Regions from separate parts of the Achromobacter sp. Root565 genome, predicted to be linked through region 1. Evidence: predicted binding sites of a transcription regulator. Region 1 holds the regulator's gene; each other region holds the start of a gene.
What was found. The regulator HrcA, encoded in region 1, represses chaperone genes, less so after heat shock. The targets are predictions, from matches to a motif close to TTAGCACTCNNNNNNNNNGAGTGCTAA.
Positions count from the first base shown of each region.

Region 2: the regulator HrcA is predicted to act here: its motif matches at 1,612-1,638, upstream of rpoH (RNA polymerase sigma factor RpoH).
Region 3: the regulator HrcA is predicted to act here: its motif matches at 1,924-1,950, upstream of groES (co-chaperone GroES).

Region 1 is NZ_LMGO01000005.1:775,328-779,925, reverse strand. Features, by position in the region: gene recN (DNA repair protein RecN) at 1-483, opposite strand, end outside; gene ASD71_RS20190 (NAD kinase) at 497-1,396, opposite strand; gene hrcA (heat-inducible transcriptional repressor HrcA) at 1,538-2,542, shown strand; gene hemH (ferrochelatase) at 2,588-3,703, shown strand; gene ASD71_RS20175 (hypothetical protein) at 3,693-3,929, shown strand; gene grpE (nucleotide exchange factor GrpE) at 4,057-4,598, shown strand, end outside.
Region 2 is NZ_LMGO01000001.1:3,479,477-3,484,074, forward strand. Features, by position in the region: gene cpdA (3',5'-cyclic-AMP phosphodiesterase) at 1-288, shown strand, start outside; gene rpoH (RNA polymerase sigma factor RpoH) at 684-1,568, opposite strand; gene ASD71_RS15450 (hypothetical protein) at 1,711-2,400, opposite strand; gene fghA (S-formylglutathione hydrolase) at 2,498-3,364, opposite strand; gene ASD71_RS15460 (hypothetical protein) at 3,606-4,370, shown strand.
Region 3 is NZ_LMGO01000001.1:254,631-259,228, reverse strand. Features, by position in the region: gene groL (chaperonin GroEL) at 1-1,544, opposite strand, end outside; gene groES (co-chaperone GroES) at 1,584-1,871, opposite strand; gene ASD71_RS01160 (tetratricopeptide repeat protein) at 2,651-3,196, opposite strand; gene ASD71_RS01155 (amidohydrolase) at 3,365-3,823, opposite strand; gene ASD71_RS01150 (tripartite tricarboxylate transporter substrate binding protein) at 3,744-4,529, opposite strand.

The sequences.
Region 1 (4,598 bases):
CCACGCCTGGCCGACGGCGTGACGCAGGTCGCCATGGCCGCCGTGCGCGTCGAGCAGGTCGCGCTGGGCGTCGGGACGCATCAGGCTCTGGTGCGCGTGTTGGCCGTGGATGTCGACAAGGCTGTCGCCAAGTTCGCGCAGTTGCGCCACGGTGGCCGGCGTGCCGTTGATGTAGGCGCGGCTGCGCCCTTGCGCGTCGATGACACGCCGCAGTGAGAGTTCGTCGTCGGCGTCGATCTCGCGTTCGGCCAGCCACGCATGCAGGGCCTTCGGGGTGTCGAATACGGCGGTGATGTCGGCGCGGGCCGCGCCTTCGCGCAACATGCTGGCGTCGCCGCGCTCGCCAAGGGTGAGCGCCAGCGCATCGACCAGGATGGATTTGCCGGCGCCGGTTTCGCCCGAAAAGACGGTGAAGCCGGGACCGAAATGGATTTCGGTCTGTTCGACGATGACGAAGTCGCGGATGTGCAGGGTGCGCAGCATGTCGGGGCGCTAATTACTCTACGTTGTCGGAGGCTTCGGGCATCAGGTTCCAGTGCAGCTTGCGGCGCAGGGTGGAGAAGAAACTGTAGCCTTCGGGATGCACGAATCGGATGGTATAGGGCGCGCGCTGCACGACGATGCGGTCGCCCGGTTGCAGGTCGGACCAAGTCTGCATGTCGAAGTGCACGCTGGCGCCGACTTCGACGCGGCCCATGGCCGTGAGCGTCATGTTGAGCACGCCCGTGTCCGGGATGACGATGGGCCGGTTTGAGAGCGTTTGCGGCGCCACCGGCACCAGCACCATGGCGTTCATGCCCGGATGCAGGATGGGGCCGTTGGCCGACAGCGCGTAGGCGGTGGACCCGGTGGGCGTGGCGATGATCAGGCCGTCGGCGCGCTGGGTGTACATGAACGCGCCGTCCAGTTCGACCCGGACCTCGATCATGCCGCCGCGGCCTGCGCGGTTTAGGACCACGTCGTTCAGCGCCGAAGCGGAGTACATCTTTTGGTCGCCGCGCCACACGCTGCCTTCGAGCAGCATGCGGTCTTCGATCTGGAAGCTGCCCTCGAGCACCCGCGCAAGCGCGGCGTGCGCGTCCTGAAGTGCGATGTCGGTGATGAAACCCAGGCGTCCGTGGTTGATGCCGACCAGCGGCATGCCGTACGGCGCGAGATGACGGCTGGCGCCCAGCACGGTGCCGTCGCCGCCCATGACCACGGCCAGCGAGGCGGTCTTGCCGATTTCCTCGAGCGTGGCGATGGGGTATTCGGTCAGCCCGGTATTGCGCGCCGTGTCCGAGTCGATCAGCACATGCCGGCCCGCTTGCGTCAGCGCGTGCGCAAGTGCTCTCAGCGGTGTGTCCAGGCCGGTGTCCTGGTATCTGCCGATCAGGGCGACGGTGGGAAAGTGCATGGCTGCGTACAAATGAAAAGGGGCAAAACCGCAAAGCTGAATGCGCCCAGGATGGGCCAATTAGCCGATTATATGGGGCCGTATATCGGGTTGCGGGACAAAAATCGCCCCAACCGAAAAAGATTCCCTAAAATAGCCGCTATGGATGACCGCGCACGCGCATTACTGAAAGCGTTGATAGAACGCTACATCGCCGATGGGCAGCCAGTCGGCTCGCGGACGCTATCTAAAGTCTTTGACTTGTCCCCGGCCACCATCCGCAACGTCATGGCGGACCTGGAAGAGCTGGGGCTGATCCATAGTCCGCATACTTCCGCCGGCCGTGTACCCACGCCGCGCGGTTACCGCATGTTCGTCGATTCGCTGCTGGCGGTGCAGTCGTACCAGCTTCAGCCGCACAACATGGGCGAAATGCTGTCCGCCGCCGAACCGACTCGCGCCGTCAACGCGGCTGCGGCGTTGCTGTCGAACCTGACGCAGTTCGCGGGCGTGGTGCTCACGCCCAAGCGGGCCCAGGTGTTCCGCCAGATCGAATTCATCCGCCTGTCCGACAAGCGCGTCCTGCTGATCATCGTGACGCCCGATGGCGACGTCCAGAACCGCATTCTTTTCGTCCAGCGGGATTACGCCGAATCCGAGCTGCTGGAAGCCGGCAACTTCTTCAACATGCACTTCGCCGGCAAGTCCTTCAATGCCGTGCGGCAGACGCTGTCGACCGAGCTGGCGCAGTTGCGCGAAGACATCTCGCGCCTCATGCAGGCCGCCGTCGAGGCCAGCGCCGAGGCCGCCGAAGACGGCGATGCCGTGGTCATTTCCGGCGAGCGCAAGCTGCTGGACGTGACCGACATCGCGTCCGACATGGACCGGCTGCGCAAGATGTTTTCGCTGTTCGAGAAAAAGACCGACCTGCTCCAGTTGCTGGATGTCTCCAGCCGGGCGCAGGGCGTGCAGATCTACATCGGTGGCGATTCGCAACTGGTGCCCCTGGAAGACGTTTCCGTCATCACCGCGCCGTACGGCGTGGACGGCAAGGTGGTGGGCACCCTGGGCGTCATCGGTCCGACCCGCATGGCCTACGAGCGCGTCATACCCATCGTGGACATCACGGCGCGCCTGTTGTCCAACGCCCTCAGCCACAACCAGTAGTCCCATTCAAAGCTACATCCTCCTTGCGGAGGAAGGGGAGTTTTTGTGTTTCTTCGCCTGTTCAAGTATCTCTGGCCTGAGCGCTACCTTCCTGAACCCGAGCAAGAAGACCCCTTCAATGAAGATCCGCCGCCGCGCGTGCCCGGCAAGGTCGGCGTGCTGCTGGTGAACCTGGGCACGCCCGACACGCCGACGGCCAAGGACATCCGCAAGTATCTGGGCGAATTCCTGTCCGACCCGCGCGTCATCGAGATCCCGCGCTACCTCTGGAAGCCCATCCTGCACGGCATGGTGCTCACGCGCCGCCCCAAGCGGCTCGAACCGCGCTATGCCGGCATCTGGATGAAGGAAGGCTCGCCCCTGATGGTCTACAGCCAGCGGCAGACCGACGGCGTGCGCGCCGCCCTGCAGGCGGCCGGGGTGGATGCCGCGGTCGAACTGGGGATGCGCTACGGCAATCCCTCGATCCCGCTCGCCATCTCGAACCTTCGCAAGCAAGGCTGCGAGCGCATTCTGACGGTGCCCCTGTATCCGCAGTACGCCGCCAGCACCACCGCCACGGTCGTGGACGCGGTCACCCGCTACATGGGCAAGCTGCGTGATCAGCCGGAAATGCGCTTCATCAAGCGCTTCCACGACGATCCCGCCTACCTGGACCCGCTTGCCGCGCGCATCGAGCGGTACTGGACCGAACACGGCAAGCCCCAGAAGCTCGTCATGAGCTTTCATGGCCTGCCGCGTTACTCCATCGAGCTGGGCGACCCCTACTACCGCGACTGCATGGAAACGGCCCGGCTTCTGGCGCAGCGGCTTTCGCTGCCCCGCGACCAGATCGAAGTTACCTTCCAAAGCCGGTTTGGCACCGCCCGCTGGCTCGAGCCATACACCGAGCCGACGCTGAAGGCATTAGCCGCCTCGGGTGTCACCGAGGTCGATGTGGTGTGCCCGGGATTTGTGGCAGACTGTCTCGAAACCCTGGAAGAAATCAGCCTGGAATGCCGCGACGCCTTCCTGGAGGCCGGTGGCAAGCAGTTCCGTTACATTCCTGCCATCAACGACGATCCGGCCTGGATCGCGGGATTGTCGGGGCTGGTGGAACGATACTTGCAGGGGTGGGTTCCAGACACCACGGACTTGAAGGAGAAGGCGCATGCACCATGATCCCAAGACTGGCGAGCCGGTCAAGAAGGGCAAAGTCAGCACTCCCGTCGACGAGGATCGCGTCGAACATGACCTGGATGAGGCCCTGGCCGACACGTTTCCGGCGAGCGATCCGGTCGCGATTCCCTCCGATCCGGATGCCGACGACAGGCGCGTGGACCGCGCCCTGAAGGAAAGTTTCCCCGCCAGCGACCCCGTGGCTCCCGCGCAGCCGAGCAAAAAGTAGGCAAACCGCCGCCCGGTGCCCGGCCGTGGCGCCGGGCCTTGGGGAATATTTCGCTTAACCGGGCTTGAATTAGGGGTATTGGCCCCCATTCATGTCTGCGAAAGCCATTCTTTTTGGAGGATTCCCCATGACGGCACCCCACGAGCCTGCTGACCAGGCGCCCGAAGTCGGCCAGAACGCCGATGCGGCACCCGCCGCCCAGGACGCCGCGCAGGCCGAGCTGAACGAGTTGCGCGCCCAATTGGACGCCGCCCAGGCTACCGTCAACGAGCAGCACGACCAGCTTCTGCGTGTGCAAGCCGAAGCCGAAAACGTGCGCCGCCGCGCCCAGGAAGAAGTATCCAAGGCGCGCAAGTTCGGCATCGAATCGTTCGCCGAAAGCCTGGTTCCGGTCAAGGACAGCCTGGAAGCTGCTCTGGCCCAGCCCGATCAGACGGTCGAAACCCTGCGCGAAGGCGTCGAAGTCACCCTCAAGCAGTTGGCCGCCGCCTTCGAGCGCAACCTGCTCAAGGAAATCGCGCCGGCGCAGGGCGACAAGTTCGATCCGCACCAGCACCAGGCCATTTCATCCATTCCCCACGAGCAGCCCGCCAACACGGTGGTGCAACTGCTGCAGAAGGGCTATGTGATCGCCGACCGCACCCTGCGCCCCGCGCTGGTGATCGTTTC
Region 2 (4,598 bases), on a different contig from region 1:
GCGCTCTTCAAGCTGCTGGCGCGGTTTCCGCAGGTGCGCGTGCTGCTGTGGGGCCATGTGCACCACGAGTTCGACCGCCGCCGCCACAATCTGCGCATGCTGGCCACGCCGTCAACGTGCTTTCAGTTCAGCATCCGCGACGGCAAGCACATCGTCGACAACATGGCGCCGGGCTACCGGTGGATCAAGCTGTATCAGGATGGGTCGATGGCAACCGGCGTGCGCCGCGTGCAGGACGCGCTGTGGCACACCGCGCTGCAAGCGCCAGACAGCGCGCGCGCAGCTTGATCTGTTTGGGGGCTGCGTGCGATATGCGCGCTGCGTTCCAAATGGGGCTGCGTTTTATATATGGAGGCTGCGTTTTGGATGTGCGCTGCGTTCCGAGCGCGCATAAAAAACGGGGCACCGATATGCTAGGTGCCCCGCAAGCATCCGTCTCATAGGGGAGGGGAAAGAGGAGAAGCCGAGACGGATGACAAGACTGCTAACCGAAGTTCGCGGTCTACATGAAGTTAGGCGGCGCCTTCCTCATTAAGTTTCTGCGAACGCAGAAAATTTGCCCCCGAATTTGTATCAATTTATTGGCCACCTGCCGCCAGGGATACCCGCTGCAAGAAGCGCGGATGTCACACGCCAAAGAAAAAGGCCGCAATGTGCGGCCTTTTTCGTGCGCGGAGCAGGAATCACGAAGCGAGGTTGCCGCGCATCTTCTTGAGCGCCGCCGCTTCGATCTGGCGGATGCGTTCGGCCGACACGCCGAACTCTTGCGCAAGCTCGTGCAGCGTGGCGCCGCCGTCGTCCTGCAGCCAGCGGGCTTCGACGATGCGGCGCGAGCGCGGATCCAGCGCTTCGAGCGCAGTGGTCAGGCCGGCGCTTTGCAGATGATCGCGCGCGGCGCGCTCCAGCACGCGCGTGGGTTCCTGGCGGCCCTCGTCGGACAGGTAGGCGATCGGCGCGTAGCTGTCGTCGTCATCGTCCTGGTTTTCCAGCGACATGTCGCGGCCGGACATGCGGACTTCCATTTCGCTCACGTCTTCGTGGCGCACGTTCAGCTCGCGAGCGATGTGGTCGACCTGATCCGGGTCCAGGGTCTGGCCGTCGGGACGCATGCTGCGCAGGTTGAAGAACAGCTTGCGCTGCGCCTTGGTCGTGGCCACCTTGACCAGCCGCCAGTTGCGGATGATGTATTCGTGGATTTCGGCCTTGATCCAGTGCACGGCGAACGACACCAGGCGCACGCCGCGCTCGGGGTCGAAACGTTTGACGGCCTTCATCAGGCCGACGTTGCCTTCCTGGATGAGGTCGGCGTGGGGCAGGCCGTAACCCAGATACTGACGGGCCACGGACACCACAAGACGCAGATGCGAAAGAATCAGCTCGCGGGCGGCGCCCAGGTCTTCCTGGTCGCGCAGGCGGCGGCCGAGTTCTGTTTCGCGATCCGCGGACAACACCGGCAGGCGGTTGACCGCGGAAATATAAGCGTCGATCGTACCGAGAGCGCCCGGATTGGCGATGGCCAACGCCAGAGCGTTGCCGGAGGCGGTCAACGAGGTACTGGGTTGCTTCATAGCGGGGGTCTCCGGATGGCGAGATAACGACATGAATTCGATGTTAGCACTCAAGTAATAGGAGTGCTAATTCGACTGTTGCGACGCGTCAAAGTTTCATTCCTGTAGCGCGTCCCCATTTATTCGGTGCGCCGGGAGCCCTTCACCATCCCAGGCGCTTCAGCCCTTCGGCGGTGGCTTCGCCGTCCGGACGGATGAAAAGCGCGCCGCGCGGGTCCATGAAGACCTGGTAGCGGGCCCCGTCGAACAGGGGCATGTAGGCGCCGCTGCCAAATTGGACATCGACAAAGGGGAACCAGTTCGGAAAACTTTTCTTCAGGGATCCGAGGTCCGGCGCGGGCCAGTCATCGAGGGGATGCACCGAACGCGTGGCCGTGGCTTCGCGGGCGGCGTCGCTGTAGCGGCCCGACAGGCGCTCCAACCGGTACAGCGGCGGCACGCCCGCCATCAGCGCCGGCAGTTTCCAGCGCACGACACGGGCGTCGATCTGCCATTGGTCGCCGTACAGCACATATTGCTTGTCGCCGATGCCCGGGGCGTTGGCGTTGACCTGAAACTGGCCCTCGGCCTGTTGGCGGATGTCGATGCGGGCGACCGGCTGGTCGGTGGTCAGGCGTACGAACTGTACCAGCGACAGCGCGAGCAGGCCCGATACGCACCCCAGGCACACCAGCAGCAAGCCACACGCGCGGCGGATCGGCCGGAACTGGAACATGCGGCGACCGCGCTCGTCGCGAGGGCCGCCCCGGCCCAGCAGCATGACGATGCCGGGCAAGAGAACGATGACGGCGCCCAGCAGGATCCAGGCGAAGGGAGCGATTCCGTTGATCAAATCAGGCGTTCCTATTCAAGCCGCCGCGGTGTGCAGCGCGGCGGGCGCAGGAAGCCGCCACCCGCCGCGGCAGGCTTCCCAGTATAGAAGCGCGTCTTCAGGCGCCCGGTTTTCCAAGCCGCTCGACGTGAAACCGGATGTGATCTTCGATGAACGTCGAGATGAAGTAATAGCCATGGTCGTAGCCGGCCTGGCGGCGCAGGGTGAGCGGCTGTCCGGCGGCGGCGCAGGCGGCCTCAAATACCTCGGGATACAACTGCTCGGCCAGGAATTGGTCGGCGTCGCCCTGGTCGATGAGGATGCCGCCAGGGAAGGGCTGCTGCAATCCGCGCATCAGGGCGGACGCATCGTAGGCCGCCCAATCCTCGGCTTGCGCGCCCAGGTAGGCGCCGAAAGCCTTCTTGCCCCACGGGCATTGGCTGGGCGCCGCGATCGGCGCAAATGCCGAGACCGAACGGAATTTGCCGGGGTTGCGCAGCGCCAGCACCAGCGCGCCATGGCCGCCCATGGAGTGACCAAAGATGCCGGTCCGCGAGGCGTCGCCCGGCAGCGCGCCGCCGGTGACGATGGCGTGTAGCTCCTGGGTGACGTAGCTGTACATGCGGTAGTGGTCGCGCCATGCGGGCGTGGTGGCGTCGACATAAAAGCCGGCACCGGTGCCCAGGTCCCAACTTTCTTCCTCGCCGGGCACGCCGGCACCGCGCGGGCTGGTGTCGGGCGCCACCAGCATGACGCCCAATTCCGCTGCCAGCCGCTGCGCCCCGGCCTTGATCATGAAGGTTTCTTCGGTGCAGGTCAGGCCCGCCAGGTAGAACAGCACCGGCACCGGACCGTGCTCGGCCTGCGGCGGCACATAGACCGAAAAACGCATGGGCAGGCCGATCTCGGTGGAGTCGTGGCGGTAAAAGCGCTGCGTGCCGCCGAAGCACCGATGCTGCGAGATGAGTTCGAGGGACGCGGCCATTGACTTGCTCCGGTAGAAAGAGGGGGAAAGCGGGGGGTAAAACGTCGGTGGATTAGGGGAATCCACGGTGCGACGTTCCGTCGCCGAATGTTAACCTGCCCCTCAATGAGCGCCCGCCACAAAAAAATACGATTCCGCGCTCAGATTGTGGTCACGGGACTTGACCAGCGCCCATCGTGGCACTATTTATATACCGTGAGTGAAGACAACCCGTTCTTCCTGATACGCAAGCCCTGACACTATGGCCCGTCTGCCCCGTCTGTATGCCCCTGGGCTGCCCCAACTGGTGCAGGCCAACTTTATTCAGCCATTGGCGGCGCCATCGCAACCTGCGCCCGCCGACATCCTGAATCAGCTCGCCACGTGGCTGGGCGAATCGGCCCAGCGGCACCGGGTATCGGTGCACGGCTGGCTCCTCGCCAACGACCGCATCCTGCTTCTTGCCACGCCGGCCGACGAAGAAGGCCTGCCCCGGTTGATGCAGACGCTGGGCCGCAATCTCGCGGCACGGCTGCGCGGCGGCCGGGTGTTCGCGGGTCGATACCGGTCCGCCTTGCTGGAACCCGGCGCGTGGGTGCTGCCTTCGCTGGTCTGGCTGGAGACGTATCCGGTTCGCAGCGGCGCCTCGCAGGATCCCGATTCGTGGCCGTGGTCGTCCGCGTCCAGCCATACCGGCAACACCAGCGCCGCCCCCGCGCAATGGCAATCCGATCACGCCGATTACTGGGCTTGCGGCAACACGCCTTTCGACCGGCAGGCCAATTACCGCAAGCGGCTGCAAGATGGGCTGTCGCGCGAGGAAACCCAGCGCATCGACCAGGCGGTCTCTGGCCAGTGGGCGCTGGGCGGCCCCAGCTTCATTGCCAGCCTGGCGCACACCGCCAGCCGGCGCGTGGCGCCCGGCCAGCGTGGACGCCCGCGCAAGAAGCCCGCCGCGGCGCCCGCAGACATCGAGTCCAGTCCGCCGGCGCCAACGCCCTCCACGCCGCCGGTCAACAATTCCTAATCCCCGACCCGCCATCTCGGCGGGTTTTGTTTGCCTGCCTCCGGCGTCACTGTGCCGCTTTGCAGCAGAAGGACTTCGGTCGACCCGAGAGACCTGCGCGCCCACGCGCGAGCCCTGACTTGTGTCGTCGCGGAACCCTCGTCCCAATACCGTGCGATTTCGCCACACTCGACGTTGATCCCAGACAGAAAAAACTCCCTTTTAAACGGGGACGTATAACATCAGTTT
Region 3 (4,598 bases), on a different contig from region 1:
AGCAGCAGGCTGGCGACGGAGGCAGCGTTTTGCAGGGCGGTGCGGGTCACCTTGGTGGGATCCAGCACGCCTTGCTCGACCAGGTCGGTGTACTCGCCGGTCGCGGCGTTGTAGCCGTAGTTGCCCTTGCCGTTCAGCACGTTGCTGACCACGACGCTGGCTTCTTCGCCGGCGTTCGTGACGATGGTGCGCAGGGGCTCTTCCACAGCGCGCAGGATCAGCTTGATGCCGGCGTTCTGGTCAGGCGTGTCGCCCTTCAGGTCAGCGATGGCTTGCTTGGCGCGCAGCAGCGCAACGCCGCCGCCAGCCACAACGCCTTCTTCCACTGCAGCGCGGGTGGCGTGCAGGGCGTCTTCGACGCGAGCCTTCTTTTCCTTCATTTCGACTTCGGTGGCAGCGCCAACGCGAATCACGGCAACGCCGCCGGCCAGCTTGGCCACGCGTTCTTGCAGCTTTTCACGGTCGTAGTCGGACGTGGCTTCTTCGATCTGCACGCGCACTTGCTTGACGCGGGCTTCGATGGACTTGCTGTCGCCAGCGCCGTCGATGATCGTGGTGTTTTCCTTGCCCACTTCGATGCGCTTGGCTTGGCCCAGTTCAGCCAGACCGGCCTTTTCCAGCGACATGCCGGTTTCTTCGGAGATCACCGTGCCGCCCGTCAGGATGGCGATGTCTTCCAGCATGGCCTTGCGGCGGTCGCCGAAGCCCGGAGCCTTGACGGCGGTGGTCTTCAGGATGCCACGGATGTTGTTCACAACCAGGGTGGCCAGCGCTTCGCCTTCGACGTCTTCCGCGATGATCAGCAGGGGACGGCTCGACTTGGCAACTTGTTCCAGCACGGGCAGCAGGTCGCGGATGTTGCTGATCTTCTTGTCGAAGATCAGGACGAACGGGTCGTCCAGAACGGCAACTTGCTTGTCCGGGTTGTTGATGAAGTAGGGCGACAGGTAGCCGCGGTCGAATTGCATGCCTTCGACGACGTCCAGCTCGTTTTCCAGCGACTTGCCGTCTTCGACGGTGATGACGCCTTCCTTGCCGACCTTGTCCATCGCGTCAGCGATGATCTGGCCGATGGAGGTGTCGCTGTTGGCCGAGATGGAACCGACTTGAGCGATTTCCTTGCTGGTCGTGACCGGCTTGGATTGCTTCTTCAGTTCGGCGACGGCGGCGGCGACAGCCTTGTCGATGCCGCGCTTCAGGTCGATCGGGTTGAAACCGGCGGCAACGTACTTCAGGCCTTCCTGAACGATGGCCTGGGCCAGCACGGTGGCGGTCGTGGTGCCGTCACCGGCGTTGTCGGAGGTCTTGGACGCGACGTCCTTGACGAGTTGGGCGCCGATGTTTTCGAACTTGTCCTTCAGTTCGATTTCCTTGGCGACGGACACGCCGTCCTTGGTCACGGTCGGGGCGCCGAACGAGCGCTCCAGCACGACGTTGCGACCCTTGGGGCCCAGGGTGGTCTTAACAGCGTTGGCGAGAACGTTCACGCCACGGACGATGCGCACGCGAGCGTCATCACCGAACAATACTTGCTTGGCAGCCATTTGTTAGCTTCCTTCGAAAATTCGTTTGAGGCGGGAGATTTACTGAACCACGGCGAGGATTTCGTCCTCGCGGATGACGAGCAGTTCTTCGCCATCAACCTTCACGGACTGGCCGGCGTACTTGCCGAACAGAACCTTGTCACCAGCCTTCAGGTCGACCGGCAGGATCTTGCCGTCTTCGGTCTTCTTGCCGGGGCCGACGGCCACGACTTCACCCTGGTCGGGCTTTTCAGCGGCGCTGTCGGGGATGACGATACCCGAGGCAGTCTTGCGCTCGTTTTCGAGGCGTTTGACGATCACGCGATCGCCCAGGGGACGCAAGGCCATGAGGAACTCCTGTTAACTAAATGAAAGGGGTGGTCGGTTTGCCCGGGAGGTGTTAGCACTCACCGGAGTCGAGTGCTAATTATAGGGATGATGTTCTGAGGTTCAAGGGGGGGCGGGGCGCTGTTACATATTGGGGCGCTACTTGTCCCGGGTGTCGAAATTCATCTAACTTGAGATTTACGTCATCCAGTTTGGGAATCGATAATTTTCGATATGCGAGCAGTGGCGAGGCCTCCAGCCCGATTTCACCTCTGGAGGTCCGATTTCCTGTGTCAAGTTCAGGGCGACGCGCCGTTCTCCCCCGAATGGAGTCGTTGCCTGCTGCTGGCGACGCGAGGTGCCTGACCAGCACACGACGCACGCCTGATTCGGTATTGGCCATGCCGGCTGGTACAGCTGCCCAACGATGGTCGCTCTCGACCCACTCCGTTGTTGGCAACCGCCGCCTCCGACCCGAGGTGGTTCCTCACCACGGATGCAGACATGACCGCTTTCTGGGGTCAAACGGCGGTTGGCAGCGAACCTGTGAACCTGACAAATGATGGTGTGTCGATGTTAGCGCTGGATGAGTCTGTGCGCTGAGGCTAGTATTGCTCTCGCTCTTGCCGGGAGGGGCATACAAGACGCCAATTCGATGTAGCGACCGCTATGCAGATGCTCTGACACTAGTCCGCACGCCGAGGCATGGTGTTCTGTGACATAACGCCAGATCCCGCTGCGCATTCCCGTTTTCAAAAAACTTCCCTTTTCGCCAGTTTTTCGCGAGCGATAGAGTTTTCTCACTGCAACAGTGCCTTCACTTGACAGACGAGCTCGTGGTTAGGAAAGCGTTCACAGGCCACCGACCAAGCCTGCTTCGCCTTTGCATGGTCGCCGTTGTTCCAGTGCACTCCGCCGAGCTCGAACATTGCCACAGCATATTCGGGATCTAGAGTGACCGCCCGATGTAAGGCGTCGATCGCCTGTTCCGTCTGCCCAAGATGCGCGTATGCCACGCCGACCTGAAACCAACTCATTGCGTCCGGCTGGAGCGTTTTGGCCTGCTCTAAGAGAATCGGTAGACTTTCGTCAAAGCGGTCTAAAAAGTTCAGCGCTGTTCCAAGGCAATAGCCATAGTGGCCGCCTTCCAGATCGTAGGCCTTGCGGAAACAGCGTTCAGCCTCCGCCCAGTCCCCGTTCTCCTGCGCCCAATGGCCCAGGCGATCCCACGGCAATGCCGCGTCATCCGCGCTGACGTGAGCGATGTGGCGGTCGAATTCACTCCTGAATTCGGCGTAGCTTTTCTTGAGGTCATAACCCTGCCCTCGCAAGTAGAAGTTGCTCATTAACAGCTCCCATCGCCCTTGCGAGCTGTCAGGATGCCCCAGCAGATCGTTGCCGGTCACTGCGCTGGCTCACAACGATCGCATCGGGGGTGTGATGTACCGGGTCGAGCACTTCGGGCAGGTGGCCGCGCCGGGCCAAAGCGTCGATGCGAGACTTCGGCGCCGCACTCAGAAGCCATAAAGCCGCGACGCGTTATCGACCAGGATCGCCTGCTTCTCCGTCTCGCTTACCCACGCGCAGAAGGCCGACAATTGTTCGCCATCGTCAATCGGATGCAGCGGTTCGCTGCGATCGCGCGTGCGCGCCACGCCGGGCCAGGCGCCCGAGTGTGGCCAGTCCGTGCCCCACAGCATGCGATCAAGCCGCGTATCGATCAGGGCACGGGCGATCTCGCGCGCCTCGATGGGAGGGCGGCCGTCCTGCCAGACCGTGAGGCGATAAGGCGCAGAGAGCTTCACGTACACATTGCCTGTCGCAACCATCTCCAGCAGCGCATCGAAGCCGGGCTGGCCCGTGCCGGCCACGGCGCTTGCCAGTGCGAAATGATCAATCACCACGGGCACGGGGCAGTCGCGCAGCGCGGGCGCCAGCGCAGTGACGACCGGCAGCGTGGTGTAGATCTGCACGTGCCAGCCCAGGTCGGCAACCTGTTCGGCGGTCCTTCATGTACGGCAGGGCCGTCGAGGCATTGGCAAACATGAACGGCAACCGGCCCGCCAGCATTTCGGTGATGCAGGCCTGTTCGCCGGCAAACGGGATGCTGTGCAACTCGATGCCCGCCGTCTGCGCAAACAGCACGGCCGCCATGTAGGGCGAGGTGCCGATGCCTCCCGAGCAGAAATCGATCTCGCCCGGCGCGGCCTTGGCCTGGGCGATGAGTTCCTGGACGGAGTTGGCGCGCAGCTTCGGTCCGGCCAGCAGCACTTGCGGCGCGCTGCCCACCAGCGCCACGCCGGTGAAGTCCTTCATGGGGTCGAACGTTGTCACGTTCTGCAGCGTGGGCGCGACGGCGACAGTCGTCTGGCTGGCGAGCAGCAGAGTGTTGCCGTCGGGCCGCGCGCGGGCCACGTAGGCCGCCGCGATCATGGAGGCGGCGCCGTTCTTGTTTTCGACCATCACGGCGCGCCCGCCCACCTGCATGTGCTGCGCCACGATGCGGGCCACGGTGTCGGGCGCGCCACCCGGCGGCGCACCGACGACGATCCGGATCGTGCCGCCCGCCGGGGTCTCGGACAGCGCGGGCGCCCCGCAAGCCAGCAACGCGCTGCCGAGCAGCGGTGCGAGCAGTCTGGCCAGGAGCCTGCGTGGGTGTGCGCCAGGTTTCGTTTGCATCGGTGTCTCCTCGCGATATTGCCGTGCGCCGCATCGAAGCCGCGCCGGCTGTTGTGATGTGGAGCCAGT